One region of the Desulfovibrio piger genome, then DNA from elsewhere that is predicted to be linked to it. Evidence: riboswitches for the same ligand, from Rfam matches in the RefSeq annotation. Region 1 holds a riboswitch; the other holds the start of a gene.
The links. A riboswitch is a leader RNA that binds a small molecule or an ion and turns the genes downstream of it on or off. The one in region 1 is predicted to bind cobalamin.
Positions count from the first base shown of each region.

Region 2: another riboswitch for cobalamin. It lies ahead of DESPIGER_RS00425 (FecCD family ABC transporter permease); the one in region 1 lies ahead of DESPIGER_RS05170 (anaerobic ribonucleoside triphosphate reductase).

Region 1 covers NZ_LT630450.1:1,114,770-1,119,760, forward strand. Annotated here, with positions in the region: gene nrdD (anaerobic ribonucleoside-triphosphate reductase) at 1-67, opposite strand, end outside; gene DESPIGER_RS05170 (anaerobic ribonucleoside triphosphate reductase) at 107-2,362, opposite strand; cobalamin riboswitch at 2,568-2,745, opposite strand; gene larA (nickel-dependent lactate racemase) at 3,107-4,408, opposite strand.
Region 2 covers NZ_LT630450.1:71,260-76,250, forward strand. Annotated here, with positions in the region: gene DESPIGER_RS13105 (Rne/Rng family ribonuclease) at 1-218, opposite strand, end outside; gene DESPIGER_RS00410 (metallophosphoesterase family protein) at 514-1,206, opposite strand; gene DESPIGER_RS00415 (5-formyltetrahydrofolate cyclo-ligase) at 1,278-1,895, shown strand; gene DESPIGER_RS00420 (polyphenol oxidase family protein) at 1,886-2,632, shown strand; cobalamin riboswitch at 2,876-3,056, shown strand; gene DESPIGER_RS00425 (FecCD family ABC transporter permease) at 3,186-4,253, shown strand; gene DESPIGER_RS00430 (ABC transporter ATP-binding protein) at 4,253-4,991, shown strand, end outside.

The DNA of each region.
Region 1 (4,991 bases):
AGGGCACGCCTTCGCCCACCATCTTCACTTCGGCTTTGGTCTCGGTCAGTTCAGATTTCATCAGCATGGTCCAGGCTCCTCCTCTTGGGGTAAAAAGTGACGGAAACTAACGGCAGCAGCGGGGCATGTGCGGATACTTGCGGCGCAGCATCTTGAGCGTTTCCTGACTCACGGCCTCGCCCTCCTTGCGCCCGCAGCGGGGGCACTGGCCGTTGATGACGCCCACATAGCCGCACACGGGGTCGCGGTCCAGCGGATGGTTGATGGATCCGTAGCCCACGCCCTTGTCGTGCATGAAACGGATGATGGTCTCGAAGGCTTCCAGGTTCTTGCAGGTATCGCCGTCCAGCTCCACATAGGTGATGTGACCGGCATTGGTGAAGCTGTGGTAGGGCGCTTCCAGCTCGATCTTGCGGAAGGCCTTGATGGGGAAATACACGGGCACATGGAAGGAGTTGGTGTAGTACTCCCGGTCCGTGACGCCCTTGATGACGCCGTACTTCTTGCGGTCCAGGGCCACGAAGCGGCCGCTCAGGCCCTCGGCAGGCGTGGCGATCAGGGTGAAGTTGAGATGCGTCTTGGCGGCTTCGTCATCGCAGCGCTTGCGCATATGCTCCACGATGCGCAGGCCCAGCTTCTGGGACTCTTCGCTCTCGCCATGATGCTTGCCGGTCAGGGCCACCAGGGTCTCGGCCAGGCCGATGAAGCCCACGGTCAGGGTGCCGTGCCTGAGCACTTCGGCCACGCTGTCGTCCCAGTCCAGCTTTTCGGAATCCAGCCAGATGCCGTTGCCCATCAGGAAGGGATAGTTGCGCACCTTCTTGGAGCACTGGATGTCGAAGCGGTGCAGCAGCTGGCGGAACACCAGGTCGATCTGGTCATCCAGCAGCTGGAAGAAGCGGTCCTGGTCGCCCCTGGCCTCGATGCCCAGACGGGGCAGGTTGATGGACGTGAAGCTCAGGTTGCCGCGGCCGCAGGTCACCTGGCGGTCGGGGTCGTACACGTTGCCCAGCACGCGGGTGCGGCAGCCCATGTAGGCCACTTCGCTGTTGTAGTCGCCGGGCTTGTAGTACTGCAGGTTGAACGGCGCATCCAGGAAGCTGAAATTGGGGAACAGGCGCATGGCCGAGGTCTTGATGGCCATCTTGAACAGGTCGTAGTTGGGGTCGCCTTCGTTGTAGTTGACGCCTTCCTTGACCTTGAAGATCTGCACCGGGAAGATGGATGTCTCGCCGCTGCCCAGACCGGCCTGGGTGGCCAGCAGCAGGTTGCGCACCACCATGCGGCCCTCGGCGGAGGTATCGGTGCCGTAGTTGACGGAGCTGAAGGGCACCTGCGCGCCGGCGCGGGAATTCATGGTGTTCAGGTTGTGCACAAAGGCTTCCATGGCCTGATAGGTGCGGCGGTCGGTGATGCGCAGGGCTTCCTCGGCGGCGTAGGCATGGGCGGCACGCACCAGCTCGCGCTCGTTCCCGGCCACCAGGCCTTCCAGGCGCTTGCCCAGTTCGTCCACATCGGCCATGCGGATGGCGGGCATCACGGGCAGCAGGATCTGCTGGCTGAACTCCTCGGCCCGGGCGGCATCCATGCCCGTCCTGATGCGCACGAAGGCGGTGAAGGCATGGCGGTATTCCTTGCGGAAGGTCTTGGCCACGCCGCCGGCCATGGCGTAATCAAAATGCGGCACGCTCTGGCCGCCGTGCATCTCGTTCTGGTTGGCCTGGATGGCGATACAGGCCAGGGCGGAATAGCTCTCGATGGAATTGGGCTCGCGCAGATGGCCGTGACCGGTGGAGAAGCCGTTGCGGAACAGCGGGATCAGGTCGATCTGGCAACAGGTCTCGGTGAGCATGTAGAAATCCTTGTCATGGATGTGGATGTCACCGTTGATGTGCGCGGCCGAGGCGTCCTTGGGCAGGACGTAGTTGTCGGTGAAATATTTGGCCCCTTCGGAACCGTACTTGAGCATGGTGCCCATGGCCGTATCGCCGTCGATGTTGGCGTTCTCGCGCTTGATGTCTTCCTCGATGGCGGGCGCGTAGGTCAGGGTCTTGTAGATCTCCATCAGGTACGATTCCGCGTTGCGGCGCTTGGTGTGCTCGGCCCGGTACAGGATGTAGGCCTTGGCGGTCTTGGCGTAATCGTACTGGATCAGGGTCTCTTCCACCACGTCCTGGATCTCTTCCACATGGCGGAGGTTCTGGGCTTCGAGCTTGCGGCAGACCTTTTCGGTGACGAACAGGAGATCCGTGGGGGACATGTCCTCGCCGGACGCCTTGTTGGCCTTGGTGATGGCATTGAGAATTTTGACGGAATCGAAGGCGACCTCGGTCCCGTCCCGCTTGATGATGCTCGCAAGCATGTTTTCCTGCTCCAGATCCAAGATGGTTGTTGTTGCGGCCCGTTTTAGGGTCAACACAAAAGACCCTCCCTGTGCGGGAGGTCCCGGGCCCTGAAAAATCACGAAAAAGGTGGAAAAAAGATGCGGACGTCCGGCGGCCGATACGGCGACAGACTGTCATGACGTCCCTTCCCAGCGGCAAAAACCCGTTGCCGTGAGGCTGTCCCCATGGACAAGCGGCAGAAGCAGGTCTTCCGGCTCGTCACCCTGCTCCCGGCCTTCCCGGCGGCTGCCAGTGGCCCACGGGGGGAGCAGGTTCTGCGACTTACGGCGGCGGGTCCGCTCCCGGATCTCACGGGATTCCCGATGAAGCTCGTAGCAGCGCTTCTGCCCGCTCAAGATGGCAAAAGGTGCCTCAAGTGTCAACACAGGTTTTTTGTAAGTATTTTTTAACAACTTGAAATACTTGTAAAAAATCGCAACTCTGCGCCAAGACAGGCAATTTGCCAAAGCCCGCGCCAGCTCTGGGCTGGCGGGATTTCCGGCTTTGCAGGCCGCGCTGCCTGCGCTGTTTTTCACAGCTTCCCGGCCGGCCGGGCGTCCCCTTCCGGCGGGGGGGAACAGGCCTCCCCCGGAAAAACAGGGCAGGGAAAACGGCACGGCCCCGGGCACGGATGGCGTACCGCCCGGGCCGCGCCATCCGGCCGGAAGCCCTCCTGTCCCTGACGCGGGCACCCCGGGGATGCCCGCGCCGGCCTGGTGCCGCTAGACCGCCAGCTTGGGCAGGGTCGAGGCGCCGTGCGGCATGATGGTGGTGCGCACGTCCAGCTCCTGCCCCAGGAAATGGCGGGCCATGTCCAGGGCCTCGTCCAGGGTGTGGCAGACGTGCAGCTTCGTCTTGCCGAACAGGGCGGCATCCATGTCCGTCACCAGGATGAGGTTGTGTTTCTCGGCCGCCTCGGCGAACAGGAAGCCTACATAGCTGCCGATGGAGAACGTATCGCGCAGGGCCTTCTCGCGGGCCTGCATGTCGCTGTAGGCACAGATCTGCCTCTCCGTGTCGGGGTTGCCGAAGCCTTCGGAACAGCGGGAAAGCAGGATCAGGGTCCCGCCCGGCTGCACGGCGCTCAGGGCGTTGCTCAGCAGCTTGATGGTCTGGTACAGGTTGATGTCCTTGGGATAGCCGCCCGCGCTGGCCACCACCAGGGGCGTGCGCTCGTGGATGGTCACGCCCTCCATGCTGTCCACCAGACGGCAGGCCGCCGCATGGGACTGGACCCAGTCGCCGGCGAAGGCTTTGAGGATGCGGTAGTCGTCATTGACCACCACATTGAGGCCGAAGCAGGGGCGGGCCATGGCCGCGGCCTCGAAGATGTCGGCATGGAAGATGTTGCTGTCCGCCATGTTGGCGCTGCGCACGTCGGCATTGGTGCCGTTGCCGAAACCGGGGTTCAGGGCCTGCTTGTGGTGGCGCTGGATGGTCTCGTACCCGGCGATGCCGGGCAGCAGCATCTTGCCGCCGCCACCGAAGCCCGCCAGGAAGTGATAGACCACGCCGCAGGTGATGATGATCTTGTCGCAGGCCATGGCGTAGCTGTTGAACCACACCGGCGTGCCGCGGCTGGTATCGCCCACATGCACCAGATGGGCCGTATCGCGGCAGTCGTGGTCGATGACGCGGATGCGGCGGCAAATGTCCTCGCCCAGCAGGCGGGCCTGTTCGTCGCCCACATGGGCACGGTGCGTGCCCGTGGCCGTGACGATGAGGATGTCACTGTCGGGGATGCCGCAGGCGTTGAGCTCTTCCACCATCACATGGACGTAGACCGCGGGCGACTGCCACAAGCGGGTCACATCGGGCACCAGCAGACAGATCTTCTCGCCGGGGTTGACGATGTCCTTCAGGCAGGGCGAGCCGATGGGATGGCGCAGGGCCTCACGCACGGCCTGATCCGGTTCCATGACCGGCAAAGACACAGGATTGGACTCCAGCACGGCCGCCAGGTTCTTGTCGGCCACCGGCATGGTCCAGGAAATATCACCATAGTGCAGCGTATGTTCTGACATGACGCACCTCATTCCCTCTAAGGCCAGAAAACAGCGGAACAGCTCCGCAGAGGTTCGCGACTATAGGCCCCTCGCCCGCGGGCCGCAAGCCTAAAATCCGGGGAACTCCCCGGTTTTATTTTATAAAATATCACATACGGCATTTTGCCTTGCTCTCATGGCCGCCGGTGCCGCGCGCACCGGCACCGCATCCCTGTGCCCCCGGAGGGCGCCCTGCCGTATCCGCCCCGGCAGGACGCGCACGCGCTCCTTCGGCCTGCCGCCCCGCATGGACCGGGCTGCCCTGCGCCCAGGGCACTCCCTTCTCCGGCGCATCGCCCTGGCCGATGCTGCCGGGTACCAGCCTGCCTTTTTTCCCTGCCATCCTTGATATGGACAAATGCCCTGCCTGCTCCCTCTCCAGCCAGCGACGGGGACCGGCAGACAGACCTGGACAAACGTTTTTTCAGGGGTGGATGGGGGTCCGGGGGAAGGCGGGGACAGTTTTTACAAAAAACGTCCCCGCCTTCCCCCGGCATACCATGCCCGCTCTCCAGGCATGCACGGATGCCTTTCCCTTCCCGCTTCCCTCCCGGCGGACAGC
Region 2 (4,991 bases), 1.0 Mb from region 1:
TCGTCAGCGGGTTGTGCATCGCCGCTGTCCGTGACGGCTTGTTCCGCAGGGGCATCCGTGCTCGTGGCGGCCGTCAGCGTGGCCGTTTCTTCCGTGGCAGGGGCGGCCTTGGCGCGCGAAGTGCGGCGGGTGGTACGGCGTTTGGGGGTGGGGGTTGCTTCAGCGACATCGGAGGACTCGGCCGCGTCGGACACGGCCGGTGTGTTTTCCTGGGTCATAAATATCCTTTTGGACCGCCAGAGGCGGCGAAATTTGTCAGCCGTCATCCCGGCTGAAGGAACGGCCGGGCATCCGGCAAAAGCCGGAGGGCGCGTCCGTGAGCGGACACGGGCCCGGGGATGCCCGGAAGGGGCAGGACACGGGGGATGGCAGGAGAAAACGCCCGTCACGGGACGGCGTTTTCCTGGCGGCCGGAACAGCCGCCGGAGGGGCAACGTCAGAAAGCGCGGTACCGGGCCGCGCCATGACGGGCGGGATCAGACTGTCTGTCCCCCGCGGAAGCGCCTGGCTTCGCTAATCACAATTTTCAAGGACGCGCAGCTCCACGGATAGCTTGCCGCCGCAGGAACGCAGCAGCACATAGCCGCCCTGGGCCAGAGCGCCCGGATTCACCACGATGGTGCGGCCCACCCTGTCCACGGCGCGCGCTTCGTGGATATGTCCGCACAGGCAGACATCGGGCTGGGCTTCTTCAAGGAATTCGCGCACGGCAGTAGAGCCCACATGGATATTGCCCGGGATGACGTCGCAGGCGCTGTCCTTGGGCGGATTGTGCGAAACCAGCACGGTGTGGGGGTACTTGCGGGCCTTCTGCCAGCTGCTTTCCAGCCAGCCGGCGAAGGTGGATTCAGGAAACTCGCTGGGCGTGCCGAAAGGCGTGAACGTGGAGGCTCCGATGCCGAAGATGGCCGTATCGGGCGTGAGTTCGTGCACCTGCGTGTGCAGGTTGCAGCCCAGGCCGCTCAGCCATTCGTCCACTTCGGGCCGGTCCATGTTGCCTATCTGGGCCCAGATGCGGGGATTGTGCGCCCGCAGAACGTCCATGACCAGCTCGGCCTGCTTGACGCCGCCCGTGATGGTCAGGTCGCCGGTGACGATGATGCCGTCCGCCTGCGCCAGCTCGGGGATACGGGCAAACAGCCCGGGCTCGTCGTGAATGTCCCCAACGGCAATCCAGAGATGATCCTGTTCGTTGACGCTTGGCATGGCGGTGTTTCCTTTGTTATAAAGTCACTCCGCGAACTATGGCACATTTTAGCAAGGATGGAAAGACCTCCATGTCCCTTCCCCCCGATGAGCTGAAGAAGGAACTGCGCACCCGCATGCGCGGGCTGCGGCGCGGGCAGGATCCCGCCCTGGCACGGCAGCGGGCCCGCGCGGCCCAGCAGGCCCTGCTGGACTGGGACGTCTGGCAGCAGGCCGCCCGTGTGGCCCTGTATGTGGCCCTGCCGGAAGAAGTGCACACCGGCTACCTGCTGGCCGATGCCTGGCAGCGACGCGTGCGCGTCTACCTGCCCCGGGTGCGCCTGGAGCGCGGGCGCATGGATTTCGTACCCTGTGCCCGGGTAGGCGACATGGCCGCCGGCCCCTACAAGATGCTGGAACCCCATGCCGGTCTGCTGGGCATGGCGCCCCCGGTGCTGGCCCACCCCGATTTCTGCCCCGACGTGCTCATCCTGCCCGGTGTGGCCTTTGACCGCGCGGGCAACCGCCTGGGCTTCGGCGGCGGCTATTATGACCGCTTCCTGTCGGCCTTCGGCGCCCGGGGCAGCGGCCGGCGGCCCCGGCTGGTGGGCCTGTGCTATGCTTTCCAGGTGGTGGATGCGCTGCCCTCCCAGGAATGGGACCAGCCCGTGGACTGCCTGTGTACCGAAGAAGGACTCGTATGCCTGTAAGTTTCATCCCCTTTGTGTTCCCCGGCGTGGACAACGTGCGCTGCGCCTTCCAGACCCGCTGGCAGGCGGCCGGAGACGGCCCGTACGCCGGTGGCAACATCTCCCTCGCCACGGCCGATGACCGGCAGAGCGTCATCGGCAACCGCCGCGAACTGCGGGCGGCCCTGGGCCTCCGGCGCATGGCCGAACTCAACCAGGTGCACGGCGATGCCATGATCTTCGAGCCCGAGGCCGTGGAGCCCGACGCCGTTCCCCGCTGCGATGCCGACGGCATGGCCACCGCGCAGGCCGGGCTGGGGCTGGCCATCAAGACCGCCGACTGCCAGCCCATCCTGCTGGCCCACAGGAGCGGCCGTTTCGTGGCCGGCATCCATGCGGGCTGGCGCGGCAACCGCTGTGACTTTCCCGGTTCCGGGGTGCGCCGCTTCTGCGAGCATTACGGCGTGGAACCGCGCGAACTCCTGGCCGTGCGCGGCCCGAGCCTGGGCCCGGCCCGGGCGGAGTTCATCAATTTCGAGAGCGAGTGGGGCGACGCGTTCCGCCCCTGGTTCGATGCCGGGAGCCGCACCATGGACCTGTGGGGCCTGACCCGCTGGCAGCTGGAGCAGGCCGGGCTGCTGCCCCGCAACATCTACGGCATCGACCTGTGCACGGCCAGCTGCAACCGCCAGTTCTTCTCGTACCGCTGCGTGAAGGCCTCCGGCCGTCAGGCCAGCGTCATCTGGCGCCTGGACTAGGGCAGGCCGGAAGGCATGTTCGTGATGAGGGGGGAAGGGGAAAATCCTGGCTCGCGCACACGGGTTCCCCCTCCCCCTCAAGCTCCCCCATCCCCTTTCCCATGCGTTTTTCCCGGAAGGATGGGGCGTGTCGGGGCTACGGGGAAGCAGCCTCTGCCGCCGGTCTTCGCAAGAGGGGGCATCTGGGCGCTGGGGAGGGGCTCCTCCTTTTCCGTCACACGTTGACAAGCCGCGGCTCCCTGCCTAGAGTAACGCGTTCATGGTCGCCGGAACCTGCCGGCGTCAAAAGGGAATCCCGTGAAAATCGGGAGCGGACCCGCCGCCGTAAGGCCCGCAGACCAGCTTCCTTCATGTGCCACTGGCAACGGGAAGGCCGGAAGCCGGGGGCCGAGCCGGAATACCTGCCGTGGACCGTGGCCGCTGGCCGCGACCGGTATCGGCACGGGTCTTGCCGAGGGAGCAAGGGAATACGGGCCTCTTCCATTGATGGAAGAGGCTTTTTTTGTTTCCGGGCCGGAGTGCCCGGCCACGAAAGGCCATCACAGGACGGATCATGCCGGAGAACAGCCCCATTGCCAAGGATGCGCGGAGCGCGCGCCGCCGGTGCTGCTGCGTGCTGCTGGCCGTCCTCTGGTGCGCCTCCTTGCCGCTGGCCTGTCTGCCCGGGCCCGTGCCCGTGGCTGTGGCCGATGTCTGGCAGGCGCTGGGGGCCGTGGCGGGCCTGTGCCCCCCGGCGGACGGCAGCGTGCAGCTGGTGGTGGGGCAGATCCGTCTGGCCCGTGTGCTGCTGGGCCTGCTGTGCGGTGGTGCGCTGGCCGTGGCCGGAGTGGCCCTGCAGGGCGTGCTGCGCAATCCGCTGGCGGACCCCTTCACCCTGGGCATCTCCGCCGGAGCGGCCTGCGGCGCCAGCATGGCCATCGCGCTGGGCGGTACCCTGGGCATCTGGGCAGGAGGCCTTGCCGTGGGGCTTTCCGCGGCGGCCACGGTCTCCCTGTCGGCCCTGCTGGGCTCCCTGCTGGCCCTGGGCGGTGCGCTCTGGCTGGGCAGCGGGCAGGGAAGTTTCCGGCGCGAGACCGTCATCCTGGCCGGCATCGCCGTGGCGGCCTTTCTGGGCGCCGTGGTGGCCCTGGTCAAGGCCCTCAACGAAGAATCCGTCACCAGCATCGTTTTCTGGATCATGGGCAGCCTGCAGGGCCGGGGCTGGGACAGCGTCCCCCTTTTGCTGGCCACCTTGCTGCCGGGGCTGCTGGTGGTGCTGCCGGGCTGGCGCAAGCTGGACATGCTGGCCCTGGGCGACGAACAGGCCGCGCATCTGGGCCTTGCCGTGGGCCGCACACGTTTCTGGCTGCTGGCCGGCGCCAGCTGCATGACGGCCGGTTGCGTGGCCGTGGCCGGGGTCATCGGCTTCGTGGGCCTGGTGGTGCCGCATGTCCTGCGCATGCTGCTGGGCGGAGCGCACGGCCCTTTGCTCTACGGCGCCTTCCTGGGCGGCGGCATCTTGCTGGTCTGGGCGGACGTGCTGGCCCGCTGTGTGCTTTCCGGCGGACAGGAATTGCCCGTGGGCGTGGTGACGGCCCTGCTGGGCGGCCCCTTTTTCGCTTTTCTGGTGCGGAGGCGCTGATGCTGCGGGCAAAAGGCATCCGGGCGGCCTACGGCACGGACGAGATAGTGCATGGTGTGGACATCGACCTCCACCCCGGTGAGGCCGTGGCCCTGCTGGGCCCCAACGGCAGCGGCAAGACCACGCTGCTGCGGGTGCTGGCGGGCAGCCTGACGCCGACAGCGGGGTCGGTACAGGTGCAGGGGGCGGACATCCGCCGTCTTTCCCCCCGGGAACGGGCCCGCCGGGTGGCCGTGCTTTCCCAGCGCAATGCCGCGCCACAGGGCATGACCGCCCTGCAGATGGTCCTGCTGGGCCGCTATCCCTGGCTGGGCTGGTGGGGCAGCTACAGCGCCGAAGACCGGCGCATCGCCCACGAGGCCCTGGAGGAGACCGGCGCGCTGCCGCTGGCCGGACGGCAGGTGAGCGAGCTTTCCGGCGGGGAACTGCAGCGCGTGGCCCTGGCCCGGACACTGGCCCAGCAAAGCCCCGTGCTGCTGCTGGACGAGCTGGCCGCCGGTCTGGATCTGGCCCGGATGTTGGAACTTTTCGACCTGCTGGAGCGCCGCCGCCGGGCCGGTGCCGCGCTGCTGCTGGTGATGCATGACTGCAATCTGGCCGCCCAGTACGCCACACGTCTGCTGGGCCTGCGCCGGGGCCGGGTACTGTTCGACGGCCCGGTGCGCCGCTGCTTCACGGCGGAGAACCTGCGCGCCCTCTATGCCGTGGACCTGCACATCGTCCCGCACCCCCGCAACG